DNA from 3 places in the Streptomyces luomodiensis genome. Region 2 is predicted to be linked to each of the others. Evidence: riboswitches for the same ligand, from Rfam matches in the RefSeq annotation. Region 2 holds a riboswitch; each other region holds the start of a gene.
What was found. Region 2 has a riboswitch for S-adenosylmethionine ahead of PS467_RS04390 (glutathione S-transferase C-terminal domain-containing protein). Riboswitches for the same ligand answer to the same signal wherever they lie in the genome.
Positions count from the first base shown of each region.

Region 1 (4,744 bases), 3.4 Mb from region 2:
ACGCCGGCGCCGTCCGGGGTCGCCGTGGCCAGGCCGTCGGCGAAGCGGACGTCGTCGTCGTTGACGTAGACGTTGACGAAGCGGCGGAGCTTGCCGGTGTCGTCCAGAACGCGCGCCGCGATCCCCTGGTGGTTCTTCTCCAGGTCCGCCAGGACCTCGGCGAGGGTCGCGCCCTCGGCGGTGACCTCGGCCTGACCGCCGGTGTAGGTGCGCAGGATGGTCGGGATGCGAACGTTGACGCTCATACGAGGCCAGCCTCTCGGAACGAGTCAAGGGTGGGGCGGATGATGGCGGAGGGGCCCGTGGTGGGAGCCACCGCGTCGAGGGTCTTGAGGCCGTCGCCGGTGTTCAGCACGACGGTCGTCAGGGACGGGTCGAGCAGGCCGTCCTCGATCAGCTTCTTGGTCACGCCGACGGTCACGCCGCCCGCGGTCTCCGCGAAGATCCCCTCGGTGCGGGCCAGCAGCTTGATCGCGTCGACGATCTGCTCGTCGTTCACGTCCTCCACCGCGCCGCCCGTACGGCGGGCGATGTCCAGGACGTACGGGCCGTCCGCGGGGTTCCCGATGGCCAGCGACTTGGCGATGGTCCGCGGCTTCTGCGGCCGTACGACGTCATGGCCGGCCTTGAAGGCGGCAGAGACCGGGGAGCAGCCCTCGGCCTGGGCGCCGAAGATCTTGTAGGGCTTGTCCTCGACCAGCCCGAGCGCGATCAGCTCCTTCAGCCCCTTGTCGATCTTGGTGAGCTGGGAGCCGGAGGCGATCGGGATGACGATCTGGTCCGGCAGCCGCCAGCCGAGCTGCTCGCAGATCTCGTACGCCAGGGTCTTGGAGCCCTCGCCGTAGTACGGCCGCAGATTGACGTTGACGAAGCCCCAGCCCTCGCCCGCGGGGTCGCCGATCAGCTCGCTGCAGAAGCGGTTGACGTCGTCGTAGGTGCCCTCGATGCCGACCAGGTCACCGCCGTAGACCGCGGCCATGACGACCTTGCCCGCCTCCAGGTCGTGCGGGATGAAGACGCAGGAGCGGAAGCCCGCGCGGGCGGCCGCGGCGCCGACCGCGCCGGCCAGGTTGCCGGTGGAGGAGCAGGAGAGGGTGGTGAAGCCGAAGGTGCGGGCGGCCTGGACGGCGATGGCGACGACCCGGTCCTTGAAGGAGTGGGTGGGGTTGCCGGAGTCGTCCTTGATGTGCAGCTCACCGGTGACGCCGAGCTCACGGGCGAGGTGGTCGGCCTTGACCAGCTTGGTGAAACCGGGGTTCAGACTGGGCAGGTCCGCCACGTCCGCCGGGACGGGCAGCAGCGGGGCGTAGCGCCAGATGCTGTTCGGGCCGGCCTCGATCCGGCGGCGCAGCCCTTCCGGGTCGCCGGTCGGCAGCTCGTACGCGACCTCGAGCGGCCCGAAACAGACCTCACACGCGAAAATCGGGCCCAGATCGAACCGCTCACCGCACTCCCGGCAGGACAATGCGACGGCGGGGCCGAAAGCCTTGGAGGCGGCGGAGGTGGAGGTGGGGGAGGAAGTGGTTGAGCTTTCTACTGACTGCACAGCCATGGATGGCGAGGCCCTTTCTCCTCATCTTCCTCGGGACGCGTTTCGCCACGAGCCGGAATTGGCACCTTCCCTAGCTGGGAGCCTCACTGCGGAAGCTCGGAGCCTCGCTGCGGAGCGCGAGACCAGCTGGAGGGTTGCCGGGGCTTCAACGGGCCGTTCCCTCTGCCCCTCTGGATGAGCGGTATGGCACCGGGCGGGCCCGGAGCGTTTGTCAGCACGGCCGTCGCCGGTCGGCCATCTTCGGTAAACACCGAGGTTGACCCCGACATACGACGGTCATGTGCGTTGTTCAAGACTGTAACCGAAGGCCCGGATGGTTGAGGTAGCCGTCCGAAGCGCGAGATGGATCACAGCAGGGAGAGACACAGGTGCTGGATGAGGTGGAGCGCTGGCTGAAGCACCGCTCCTGGTCTGCCGACGACCGTCCGCTGGATCGCCTGCTGGCCGCGAAGCGGGCCACGACCACGACGGTGAGCGTGGTCCTGCCCGCCCTGAACGAGGAGGCCACGGTCGGCGAGATCGCCGGGGCGATCCGCCGTGAGCTGATGGGCGAGGCGGTGCCGCTGGTGGACGAGCTGGTGGTGCTGGACTCCGGTTCGACGGACCGCACCGCCGAGGTCGCCGCGGCGGCGGGCGCGACCGTCGTCGCCCGCGACTCGCTGCTGCCCCGGCTGCCCGCGCTGCCCGGCAAGGGCGAGGTGCTGTGGCGGTCGCTGCTGGCCACCAGCGGCGACATCGTCTGCTTCATCGACGCCGACCTGCGGGAATTCGACCCGCGCTTCGTCTCGGGGATCGTCGGCCCGCTGCTGACCGACCCCGCGCTCCAGCTGGTGAAGGGCATGTACGACCGCCCGCTCGGCGAGGCGGCGGGCCAGGGCGGCCGGGTCACCGAACTGGTCGCGCGGCCCCTGCTCAACCTGCACTGGCCCCAGCTGGCCGGATTCGTCCAGCCGCTGGGCGGTGAGTACGCGGCCCGCCGCTCGCTGCTGGAGCGGCTGCCCTTCCCGGTGGGCTACGGGGTCGAGCTGGGGCTGCTGGTCGACGCGCTGCACACGGTGGGCCTCGACGCGCTCGGCCAGGTGGACGTCGGGGTCCGCAAACACCGCCACCAGGACGGGCTGGCGCTCGGCCGGATGGCGGCCGCGATCTACCGCACCGCGCAGCTGCGGCTGGCCCGCGGCCACCTGGTGCGGCCGCGGCTGACCCAGTTCGACCGGGGCGAGAACGGCTTCGAGCCGCGTACCACCTCCGTGGACACCGAGGAGCGGCCGCCGATGATCGAGATCCCGGAGTACGCGGCGCGCCGCGCGGCGTGAGCCCGTGGCGTGAACCCGCGGCGTGAGCCCGCGCACGGCGCCTGCGCGCCGGGGTGACGCGTGGCGCGCGTGGCGGCCGGCGACACACCTACGGGGCAAGAAACCGTACGTACGTTTGCGCGGGGCCGCGCGTGGCTAGGCTCGCGACATGGCAGCCCCGCGTTCCGCCCCGATCCTGGTCGCCTCCAACCGCGGTCCGGTCTCGTACACCCTGGGCGAGGACGGCTCGCTGACCGCCCGGCGCGGCGGCGGCGGGCTGGTCTCCGGCCTCAGCGCGATCGGTCCCGAGGCGGGCGCGGTGTGGGTGTGCGCGGCGCTCGGTGAGGCCGACCGCGAGGCGGCCCGGCGCGCCGGGACCAACCATCTGAACCCCGGTGACACCGGCGGTCAGCAGGTGCGGATGCTCGACATCGCGCCGGATGTCTTCGCCGCCGCCTACAACGGCATCGCCAACTCGGTGCTGTGGTTCGTCCACCACCTGCTCTACCAGACCCCGGTCGAGCCGGTCTTCGACGCCGAGTTCGCCGCCCAGTGGGCGGCCTATGAGAGCTACAACGCGGCCTTCGCGGACGCGCTCGCCCGGGAGGCGGTGGACGAGGCCGTCGTCCTGGTGCAGGACTACCACCTGGCGCTGGTGCCCGGGATGCTCCGCGAGCTCCGCCCCGACCTGCGGATCGGCCACTTCTCCCATACGCCCTGGGCGCCGCCGGACTACTACCGGCTGCTGCCGGACGAGGTGGCGGCGGGGGTGCTGCGCGGCATCCTCGGCGGCGACCGCGCCGGGTTCCTCACCGAGCGCTGGGCCGGTGCCTTCGCCGACTGCTGCGCGGCCGTGCTGGGCGCGGAGGTCGTGCGGGACGGCGACGGCGCGGCGACGGCCGTGCGCTTCGAGGGGCGCGAGACCCGGCTGGGCGTGCACGGACTGGGCGCGGACGCGGACTTCCTGCGGGAGCGGTCGCGGCAGGCGGATGTCGACGAGCGGCTGACCAGCCTGCGGGCACAGATCGGAGCGGGCCGGAAGTCGATCGTCCGGGTGGACCGCACCGAGCTGTCCAAGAACATCGTGCGCGGACTGCTGGCGTACCGGCGGCTGCTGGAGACCCGTCCCGAGTGGCGGGAGCGCGTGGTGCACGTGGCCTTCGCCTACCCCTCACGCCAGGACCTCGCCGTCTACCGCGACTACACCGAGCGGGTGCGGCGGCTCGCGGACGAGATCAACGCCGAGTACGGCACGGAGGGCTGGACCCCGGTCGCGCTGCACGTGAAGGACGACTTCGCCCGCTCCCTCGCGGCCTACCGGCTGGCGGACGTGGCACTGGTCAACCCGATCCGGGACGGGATGAACCTGGTGGCCAAGGAAGTGCCGGTGGTCTCCGAGCGAGGGTGTGCGCTGGTGCTGTCGCGGGAGGCGGGGGCCTACGCCGAGCTGGGCGAGGACGCGCTGGTGGTGAACCCGTACGACGTGGAGGCCACGGCTCAGGCGCTGCACGAGGGCTTGCGCATGGGCGACGGCGAGCGCGCGGACCGCACGAAGCGGCTCGCCGCCGCCGCGACCGCGCTGCCGCCGCAGGCGTGGTTCCTGGCGCAGTTGCGGGCGCTGTAGAGGCGCTGTATCGGTGACCGCCCGCGATGCGCCGCTCGGGGAGTGTTGACGGGTAACCGGCGTAACCGGCCCCGGACCGGGCGCTGTCCGAGCGGGCCCTAGGGCGTGTTTCGAAAGTCCCGCCTGCCCCGCGACGCCTGGCACGCGCGCTCGCTGCGTTGTCGGGATCGTCCGAGTAGGCCCACTACGAGGACGACCCTCCGCCTTGCGATCACACGCACCAGACGCCGCGGGGCCCGCCCTCCGGGCGGACGGCGCTACTTTCGAAACACG
Region 1 covers NZ_CP117522.1:4,527,803-4,532,546, forward strand. The annotation lists gene PS467_RS18980 (MoaD/ThiS family protein) at 1-245, opposite strand, end outside; gene thrC (threonine synthase) at 242-1,552, opposite strand; SAM riboswitch class I at 1,571-1,733, opposite strand; gene PS467_RS18990 (glucosyl-3-phosphoglycerate synthase) at 1,921-2,868, shown strand; gene PS467_RS18995 (alpha,alpha-trehalose-phosphate synthase (UDP-forming)) at 3,017-4,471, shown strand.
Region 1: it holds a riboswitch for S-adenosylmethionine, as region 2 does, so the genes downstream of both, thrC (threonine synthase) here and PS467_RS04390 (glutathione S-transferase C-terminal domain-containing protein) in region 2, are expected to answer to the same signal.

Region 2 (4,744 bases):
GACCCGGCGGACCTGATCTCGGCCGTGCGGTCCTTCCTCTCGGTGTGGACCCCGGGGCCGCGCCAGAGGGCGGACATCCTCACCCTGCTGTCCGGGATCGAGGGGCTGCGCCCGGCGGGCAAGGTCACCGACCGGCTGGGCCGGGAGGGACAGGGGTTCCGGTTCACCACCACCCCGGGGGGCCGCTATCTCATCGTCCTCGACCCGGACGACGGCAGGGTGCTGGACGTCGAGGAGACCGTCACCCGGGACGATCCCGAGTACCGGGTGAAGGCGGGCGATGTCATGTCCTACACGGCCTGGATCTCCTGACCGGGCAGGACGAGCGGCGGATCGCGCGGGCGGGCGTCAGGCGTCGTCCTGCTGGCAGTGCGGGCACCACAGGGTGGTCCGCCCGGCGATCCGGGCGCGGTGCAGCGGACGGCCGCAGCGGGGGCAGTGCGGGTCCGGATCGTCACGCCGTCCGGTGAGCCAGTCCGGGTCGTCCGGCACCCGCCCCACCCGCACCGAAGCGCGCAGCACCTCGCGCAGCGCGGTGTGCAGCCGATCGTGCTCCTCGTCGGTGAGCGTGTTCACCGGCCGCCGCGGATGGATCCGCGCCTGCCACAGGATCTCGTCGCCGAGCAGATTGCCGAGTCCGGCGATCACCGCCTGGTCGGTCAGGGTGGCCTTGACGCGTCCGTGCCGCCCCGCCAGCAGCCGGTCGAGCCCGGCCCGGCTCAGGGAGAGCGCGTCCGGGCCCTGGTCGCCGAGGATCCGGTCGACGTCGGCGTCGGTGGCGGCGAGCCAGACGCCCTGGAGCTTGCGCTGGTCCTCGTAGCCGAGGCGGTGTCCGTCGTCGAGGTCGAAGGCGACGCGTTCGAACCGGCCGACCGGTTCGGAGTCCGCCCCGCAGACCAGCCGCCCGGTCATGCCGAAGTGCAGTACGAGCGTGGGGCCGTCGGTGGGGGCGATGAGCCACTTGCCGTGGCGGCGCGGCGCGGCGAAGCGGCGGCCCTTGAACTCGCGCTTCAGCCCCTGCGCGGTCACCCCGTGCAGTACCCCCGGATCTGCCACCTCGGCCCGCTCGACGCGGCGGCCCTGGGCGCAGGAGACCAGCGTCCGCCGGAACCCCTCGACATCCGGTAGCTCGGGCATAGCGTCAGGCTACGCCAGGGGCTTACATCCCGCGTCGCCAAGAAACATCCCCTTCGGGTAGTTTCATCGGATAAAGTACCGAAATATGCGATGCATGCGCTCCGGCCGGAGGGCGAGCGGTCGCAGCCAGACGCTTTTCGCGGTCACCCGGTGTCTGCCGTTTCTGGTCCTGGCGACGGTGCTCGGCATCGAGCTCTCCCCCGCCCACGTCGTCTACACCGGCCCCCTGCTCTCCCCGGCCCCGGCGCTGGCGGCGGTGACCATGGGCCCGGTCGGCACCGGCGGGGTGGCGGGCCTGGCGGGCGTGGTCAGCGCGATCACCGCCACCCACAACCACGCCTGGGGCAGCCAGCAGGTGTACGCGAATCTGCTGGCCCTGCTGGTGGTGGCGGTGGCGAGCGTGGCCACCAGCGCGGTACGGGTGCGCCGGGACCGTGAGCTGACCCGAGTCCGCCGGATCGCCGAGGTGTCCCAGAACGTGGTGCTGCGGCCGCTGCCCGCCCGGTTGGGCGCGGTGAACACCGCGAGCGTCTATCTGGCGGCCGAGCGCGGCGCGCGGATCGGCGGGGACCTCTACGAGGCGATGTGCACCCGCTACGGGGTGCGGCTGATCGTCGGGGATGTGCGGGGAAAGGGGCTTGCCGCGGTGCGGTCCGCCGCGGCCGTCGTGGGCGCCTTCCGGGAGGCGGTGCACTACGAGACGGACCTCGCCGAGGTGATGCGCCGCTGCGCGGCCGCGCTGGCGCGTGAGTACGAGCTGTTGGACCGCTCCCAGCTACGGGACGCGCGGGAGCTGGAGGAGCAGTTCGTCACCGTGGTCCTCGCCCAGGTGCCGGACGAGTCGATGGTCCAGCTGATCAACCGGGGCCATCCGCCGCCGCTGATGATGCGCCGGCGCGAGGTGCGCGCCCTGGGCCCGGTGCGCCCGCTGCCGCCGCTCGGCCTCGAGGAGTTCCTCACCCCTCCCCCGATCGGCGTCGAGACCTTTCCGTTCCTGCCCGGTGACCGGCTGTTGCTGCACACCGACGGAGTGATCGAGGCCCGTAACCGCCGCGATGAGTTCTTCCCGCTGGCCCGGACCATGGCGACGCTGGACGGCACCACCCCGGCCGAGTACCTGGACCGGCTGCGCCAGGCCCTGGTCCGGCATGCCGGGGGCCGGCTGGCGGACGACGCGGCCATGGTCCTCGTCGAGCGGGCCGCCGACGGCACGGCGCCGCCGGCCCGCGTCGACCACGTGGGCATGGACTGACCACATGGGCTGGGACCGACCACGTGGGCTTGGACTGACCACGTGGGCATAGGGTTGACGCCCTCGCGGAGCGCGACGACACTGTCAGGGACGGTCACGATGGTCAGCGCCCACCGTGCGGAATCCCCGCTGAGGTGGGTCATCGGCCCCGGCTCGCTGACAGGCAACCCTTCTCCCGCGACGGGGTGCCCCCGGGTGACGACCGGGTCTCGTCGACGTGGACGGGACAAGCGCGGTCTCGCTGCCTCGCGAGCCCGATGATGATGGGATCGGTGGAGATGCCCAGGACCGACAGCCACGGGGAAGGCGCCCGTCGGCGTTCCCGGCCGTCGTCCCCGTTCCGCCGTCCCCGTCCCCTGACCCGGCGCCTGCACATCGATCTGCTGCGCATCTGCAGCGCTTCCAGTCCAGCCGGCTGAATCGACACGGTCACCGAGCGCGGCCCCGCGCATCGGCGGGTCGGGTGTGTCCCGGCACCGCCCCCGGCGGGTGCGCCGCGCGGGTTTCCCTTCCATCGCGCCATCGGCGCCGCCCAGGCCGGCGGGGCCGGGGCTCCTTCACTGCCTTGGAGAGCCATGTCCGAGACGTCTCCGCTCAGTTCAGGTCCTGCCGCTCTTCTCGATCCCGACCCCTGCCGGCCCCGCCCCCGGACCGCCCCGCCCACTCCGCCGCACCGCTTCCGCAGCCGCATCGGCGTCGACCTGGCCGGGGGCTTCTATCCGGCGCCGCATCGCTATCGGCTCTATCTCTCCGCGAGCTGTCCGCTCTCGCTGCGCGTCTCCATCACCCTGGACCTGCTCGGGCTGCGGGACACCATCACCACCACCCTCCTCGGGCTCCCGGGCGAAACCCCCGCGGCGTTCGCCTCGCTGCGCGGTGCCTACGAGGCCACCTGGCACCGCTACAGCGGGCCGGTGGACGCGCCCGCGCTGTGCGACCGCTGGACCGGACGTGTCGTCAGCAACCACACGCCCGACATCCTGCGCGACCTCGCCGGCCATCTGAGCGACCACGTCGGAACCGACCGTCCCCGGCTGCGTCCGGCGGCTCTCGCAGCGGACATCGACGCCCTCCGCGAACTCCTCGACACGGACATCACCCATGCCGCGCGGCAGGCCGGGACCGCGCCTGAGGCGGAGTGCCGGGACGCGGCGCTGGAGCGGCTGCTGACGGCCCTCGGCCGGCTCGACCGCAGGCTGGCGTCCGCGCCGTACGCACTGGGCGACGAGCTGACCGCCGCCGATGTGGACCTGTGGGTGGCCCTCGTCCAGCTCGACACCGAGCACCGGCTCCAGCTGGCCGCCGACGCGGCCCACCGGGTCTCCCGCCACGAGCGGCTGCGCGCCTATGTGCGGCGGCTGCACGCCCATCCGGCCTTCCACACCACGCTTCCGGAGGCCCTCCGGGCCGGTGTGTCCTGAGTCCGCCGCTCCGGTCGCCGCCGGCCGTGACGGCCGGGGGCGACCGGAGCGACCAGGGCGACCAGGGCGTTCAGTCCGCTCAGGACAGGGCGGCGCGGGCGCCGCCGAACTCCCCCACCGCGCGGGCCACGATGGCCTCCAGCCGGGCGTGGTGGGCGCCGCGCCAGTAGACCCGGTCGCAGACCGTGCAGCGGGCGAAGACGTCGTAGGTGCGCCGGGTCCCGTGCTGGAGCCGCTCCCGGACCGCCTCCTTGTCGGCGTCCTCCAGCGAGCCGTTGCAGGCGGTGCAGCGGGTCCAGGGGGCCAGGCTCGGGGTGAACCGGCCGAGGACGTCCCGCAGCTGCTCATCGGGACGGTCGCTGTAGACGTACGCCCCGGCCCACAGCTCGCGGCGGCGCAGCAGCCCCCGGTCGCGGGAGAGCAGCACCCGGCGCTGGGCGGCCGAGCGCGCGGCCAGCTCGGGGTCGCCGACGTCCTCGCTCTCGTACGCGGCGTCCACGCCTAGCAGCCGCAGCCGGCGCGCGAGCGTGCCCAGGTGCACATCGAGCAGAAAGCGCAGCGGCGCCCCCGGCACCCGCTGCGGGCGGACCACCGGGTGGACCTCCACGGTCTCCCCCGCGCCCGGCACATGCGAGACGGCGGTCTCCTCGCCGTCCACCAGCAGCCGGCCGACCTCGGTGAGTGGGACCCCGAGCGACTCGACGACATGGCCGAGGGTGGAGACGCCGTCGGTGGCGACCGCCGTCCAGGGGCGGCGCCGCTCCGGGACGGCGAAGAAACGCAGTTCAGGGGCGAGGCTGAGATGGATCTCGGGTCCGTTCACACCGCCAGCATGCCAGGCGTGCCCGGCCGGGGCGACGGCGTTTCTCCCGGGCGGCGCGACGGGCCCCGTGATCGCGGGCCGGGGGCGTCAGCGCGCCGGCGGGGCCGCCTT
Region 2 covers NZ_CP117522.1:1,091,325-1,096,068, forward strand. The annotation lists gene PS467_RS04375 (CU044_5270 family protein) at 1-312, shown strand, start outside; gene PS467_RS04380 (Fpg/Nei family DNA glycosylase) at 349-1,137, opposite strand; gene PS467_RS04385 (PP2C family protein-serine/threonine phosphatase) at 1,223-2,389, shown strand; SAM riboswitch class IV at 2,482-2,628, shown strand; gene PS467_RS04390 (glutathione S-transferase C-terminal domain-containing protein) at 2,965-3,810, shown strand; gene PS467_RS04395 (Mut7-C RNAse domain-containing protein) at 3,890-4,633, opposite strand; gene PS467_RS04400 (YhjD/YihY/BrkB family envelope integrity protein) at 4,721-4,744, opposite strand, start outside.

Region 3 (4,744 bases), 1.8 Mb from region 2:
CTTCGCGATCGGGCTCTACCCGTTCGTCGAGTCCTGGATCACCGGTGACAAGCGCGAGCACCACATCCTGGACCGCCCGCGCAACGCCCCGACCCGTACGGCCTTCGGTGTCGCATGGCTGACCGCGTACTTCGTGATGCTGATCGGTGGCGGTAACGACCTGTGGGCCACCCACTTCCACCTGTCGATCAACTCGATCACGTGGTTCGTGCGGATCGGCTTCTTCGTCGGCCCGGTCCTGGCGTTCATCGCGACCAAGCGGATCTGCCTCGGCCTCCAGCGGCGCGACCGCGACAAGGTGCTGCACGGCCGTGAGACCGGCATCATCAAGCGGCTGCCGCACGGTGAGTTCATCGAGGTCCACGAGCCGCTCTCGCAGGACCAGCTGTTCGCGCTGACCCAGCACGAGCAGCCCGAGCCCTATGAGATCGGCCCCGAGGTCGACGAGAACGGGGTCAAGCGGAAGATAAAGCGTTCCCAGAAGCTCCGTTCCAAGCTCTCCAAGGGCTACTACGGCGGGGACAACATCATTCCGAAGCCGACCCGCGAGGAGTACCACGAGATCACCAGCGGCCACGGCCACCACTGATCTCTCTCCCACCCACCGGTTTCTCCACTTGTAGCGACGCCACAGACCAGGGCCCCGGCCCGGACCGCACGGTCCGGACCGGGGCCCCGGTCGTACTGCCGATAGGCTTGCGGCGGGCCGCTGACGTCGCGGACCCCTTTTCCCTGCCCACCCCCACGGATCCAGGAGCGGACCATGGACGTTGTGACCCCCGCCGGAGGCGACAGCACCGCGACGGCCCGCACCTGGCCGGACGTACTGAGTTCGCTGCTGGCCGGCCAGGACCTCGGCGCGGACGACACCGCCTGGGCCATGGACCAGATCATGCGGGGCGAGGCGACCGACGTCCAGATCGCCGGTTTCGCGGTCGCGCTGCGGGCGAAGGGCGAGACGGTCTCCGAGATGACCGGTCTGGTGCGGGCCATGTACGAGCACGCCAAGGTGATCGAGGTGCCCGGGGCGACCGTGGACATCGTCGGCACCGGTGGCGACCGCGCCAAGACCGTCAATATCTCGACCATGTCCGCGCTGGTCGTGGCCGGCACCGGCGCACGGGTGGTCAAGCACGGCAACCGCGCCGCGTCCTCCGCCAGCGGTGCCTCCGACGTCCTGGAGAAGCTCGGCGTCAATCTGGACATCAGCCCGGAGCGGGTGGTCGAGATCGCGGAGGAGGCGGGCATCACCTTCTGCTTCGCGGTGAAGTTCCACCCGTCGCTGCGGCATGTCGCGGCGGCCCGCCGCGAGCTCGGCGTCGCCACCCCGTTCAACTTCCTCGGCCCGCTGACCAACCCGGCACGGGTCACATCCCAGGCGACCGGGGTGGCCGATGCCCGGATGGCGCCCATCATGGCCGGGGTGCTGGCCGAGCGCGGCTCCTCCGCGCTGGTCGTCCGGGGCGACGACGGACTGGACGAGCTGACCGTGACCTCGACCTCCCAGGTGTGGGAGGTCCGGAACGGCGCCGTGCGCCAGGAGACCTTCGACCCCCGGCACGTGGGCATCGGGCTGGCTCCCGTGGAGGCCCTGCGCGGTGCCGACGCCTCGTACAACGCGGATGTGGCCCGCCGGCTGCTGGCGGGCGAGCGGGGCCCGGTCCGGGACGCGGTGCTGCTGAACTCGGCGGCGGCGCTCGTGGCGCTCGAACCGGAGCCGGGGGACAAGCCCCTGACGGAGCGGATCGCGGCGGGGGTCGAGCAAGCCGCCGAGTCGATCGACTCGGGGGCGGCGCGCGACGCCCTGGAGCGGTGGGTGCGGGCCACCAACGCCTGAGCGGACCCCGGCGGCCCCCTTACGCCGCCCGTGTTCTGTTGACGACGCCCATGTTCTGTCCGGGATGCGGACAGAACATGGGCGTCGGCGTTCGGCATGGCATACTCCTGCCCAGGTCACGAGCGACAGCGACTACGGCCCCGGCCCGCTGTCCGGCAACCCTCCGTCCGTGGCGGGGTGCCCCGGGTGATGACCAGGCCGCCTGGCAACAAGGCCGGTGGCAAGCGCGGACCCCTCACACTAGGGGTCCTGGTGGTCGAGGGAGCTCTTCCGTGATGCAGCGAATGCGCTAGGGCCGAGCGGCCCGTTTTTCTATTGTCCGCTCCGCGCGGTGGTGCCGTGCGTCGAGCGACCTTTCCGCGCCCCGACGGCAGGTTCACCGCCGCCGCTCCCGTGGCGCGGCACGCCTTCGACCCTTCCGGGAGACCTCGTCATGTCCGTGCGCCCTTCTGCCCTCGCCTCCGCCGACTCCTCCGCCACTTCCTCCTCCGCCGCCTGTGAGCCGCTGCCCGTGCTCGGCAGCGATGTCCTGGTGCCCCTGGTCACCGGCGGCGAGGTGACCTACGCGGCGCTCGACTACGCCGCCAGCGCGCCCGCCCTGCGGCGGGTCTGGGACGACATCGCCGCCTACGCGCCCTACTACGGCAGCGTGCACCGCGGGGCGGGCTACCTCTCGCAGCTGTCCACCGACCTCTTCGAGAACAGCCGTAAGGACGTCGCCGCCTTCCTCGGCTGCCGCGCGGACGACCAGGTCGTCTTCACCCGCTCCACCACCGATTCGCTCAACCTCCTGGCCGCCGTGGCGCCGCGCGGCACCCAGGTCTTCGTCTTCGAGACCGAACACCACGCCTCGCTGCTGCCCTGGCGGCAGCGGGCGGACATCGCCGTCCACTACCTCAGCGCCCCGCGCTCCCCGCGGCAGGCGGTGGAGACGCTGGAGACGGCGCTCGCGGGGCGGGCCGAGGGCCCGGCGCTGGTCTGCGTGACCGGCGCGTCCAATGTGACCGGTGAGCTGTGGCCGGTACGGGAGCTGGCCGCCGCGGCGCACGCCCACGGCGCCCGTATCGTGCTGGACGCCGCGCAGCTGGCCCCGCACCACCCGGTGGACATCGCGGCGGCGGACGTGGACTGGGTGGCCTTCTCCGGGCACAAGCTGTACGCGCCCTTCGGGGCCGGTGTGCTGGCCGGGCGGGCCGACTGGCTGCGGGAGGCCCAGCCGTATCTGGCGGGCGGTGGCGCCAGCCGTAAGGTGGCGCGCCGGGACGACGGCGGGATCGACGTCGAGTGGCACACCACGGCCGCCCGGCACGAGGCGGGCTCGCCGAACGTCATCGGCGTCTACGCGATCGCCTCCGCGTGCAAGGCGCTGACCGAGGCCGGTTTCGAGGGCCTGGTGGCCCGTGAGCGGCAGCTGATCGCCACGGTGCGGGCGGGGCTGGCCGAGGTGCCCGAGGTGCGGGTGCTGTCGCTGTTCGGCGACGACGCCCCCCGGGTCGGTGTGCTCTCGTTCGTGGTGGAGGGCTGGAACAGCTCCCACTTCGCGGCGGCGCTCTCCGCGGAGTACGGCATCGGCGTGCGCGACGGGCTCTTCTGCGCGCATCCGCTGGTCCGCACCCTGTTGGACAGCGAGCCCGACGAGCCGGGGGAATGCGGTGCGCCCGAGGCCGCGCCGGGGGAGCGTGCGCTGAACGCGATCCGGGTCAGCTTCGGGGCGGGCACCCCGGACGAACATGTGGAGCGGTTCGTCCGCGCCGTGGCCGAGCTCGTACGCGACGGTGCCCGGTGGAGCTACCGCACCGAGGACGGCCGCTGCGTCCCGGACCGCGGCTGAGCCCCTGGGCGGGCGCCGGGGGAGGCCCGGACCGGGGCCTGTCCGGACCGGGCCTAGCTGTCCAGGCCGATGGCGAACGCGGCCTCCAGGTCGTGCTGGGAGTAGGTCCGGAAGGCGATGTGCGTCTCCGTGGAGGCCACCCCCGGCACCTTGCTGATCTGGCCCGGGATGATGTCCGCGAGGTCGTCGTGGCGGGCCACCCGCACCATCGCGATCAGATCGTGCGCACCGGTGACCGAGTAGACCTCGCTCACACCGTCCAGCGCGGCGATCTTCTCGGCGATCTCCGGGATCCGGTCCACACTGGTCTTGATGAGCACGATCGAAGTGATCACGGCTGGCTTTCTCCCTCGCTGGACCTGGCTGCGCCGCCCACTCTACGCGTCCCCCCGAACCGGGCCCACGCGAAGAGAAAGCCGAGTGTGAAGCCCACGAGATGGGCGAGATAGGCGACCCCGGGACGGTCGTCGGCCTCGCGGGCGGCCAGCCACTGGAGGGCCACCCAGAAGATCAGCACCGCCCAGGCCGGGAAGCGCAGCGGGAGAAAGAACAGAAACGGGAAGAGGCTGGTCACCCGGGCCCGGGGAAACAGCCACAGAAAGGCGCCGAGCACCCCGGAGATGGCCCCGGAGGCGCCCACCAGGCTCTGGGTGGAGTCGGGGTGCGCGGCGGCGTAGCCGAGCAGCGCCAGATAGCCGGTGGCGACGTAGAAGACGGCGAACTGGAACCGGCCCATGCGCTCCTCGGTCATCGCGCCGAAGACGTACAGAAACAGCATGTTGCCGAGCAGATGCAGCCAGTTGCCGTGCACGAACAGCGCGGTCAGCGGGGCGAGCGGCGCATCGGGGGCGCCGCCCCACAGGGCGCTGGGCACCACCCCCCAGCGCTCGAAGTACGCGGACTGGGCCGCCACCAGCTCCCCGCCCGAGCCATAGCCGGGATTGAGCCCCGAGGCCGGTCCGAGGACGAAGAGCAGGCAGCAGCTGACGATCAGGCCGTACGTCACCCAGGGACGGCCGGGCCCCGCCGACGTCTCGATCATGGTCAGATCATGGCGTACCGGGCACAACCTCCAC
Region 3 covers NZ_CP117522.1:2,889,237-2,893,980, reverse strand. The annotation lists gene qcrB (cytochrome bc1 complex cytochrome b subunit) at 1-589, shown strand, start outside; gene trpD (anthranilate phosphoribosyltransferase) at 764-1,837, shown strand; SAM riboswitch class IV at 1,952-2,070, shown strand; gene PS467_RS12430 (aminotransferase class V-fold PLP-dependent enzyme) at 2,271-3,668, shown strand; gene PS467_RS12425 (Lrp/AsnC ligand binding domain-containing protein) at 3,722-4,003, opposite strand; gene PS467_RS12420 (rhomboid family intramembrane serine protease) at 4,000-4,710, opposite strand.
Region 3: it holds a riboswitch for S-adenosylmethionine, as region 2 does, so the genes downstream of both, PS467_RS12430 (aminotransferase class V-fold PLP-dependent enzyme) here and PS467_RS04390 (glutathione S-transferase C-terminal domain-containing protein) in region 2, are expected to answer to the same signal.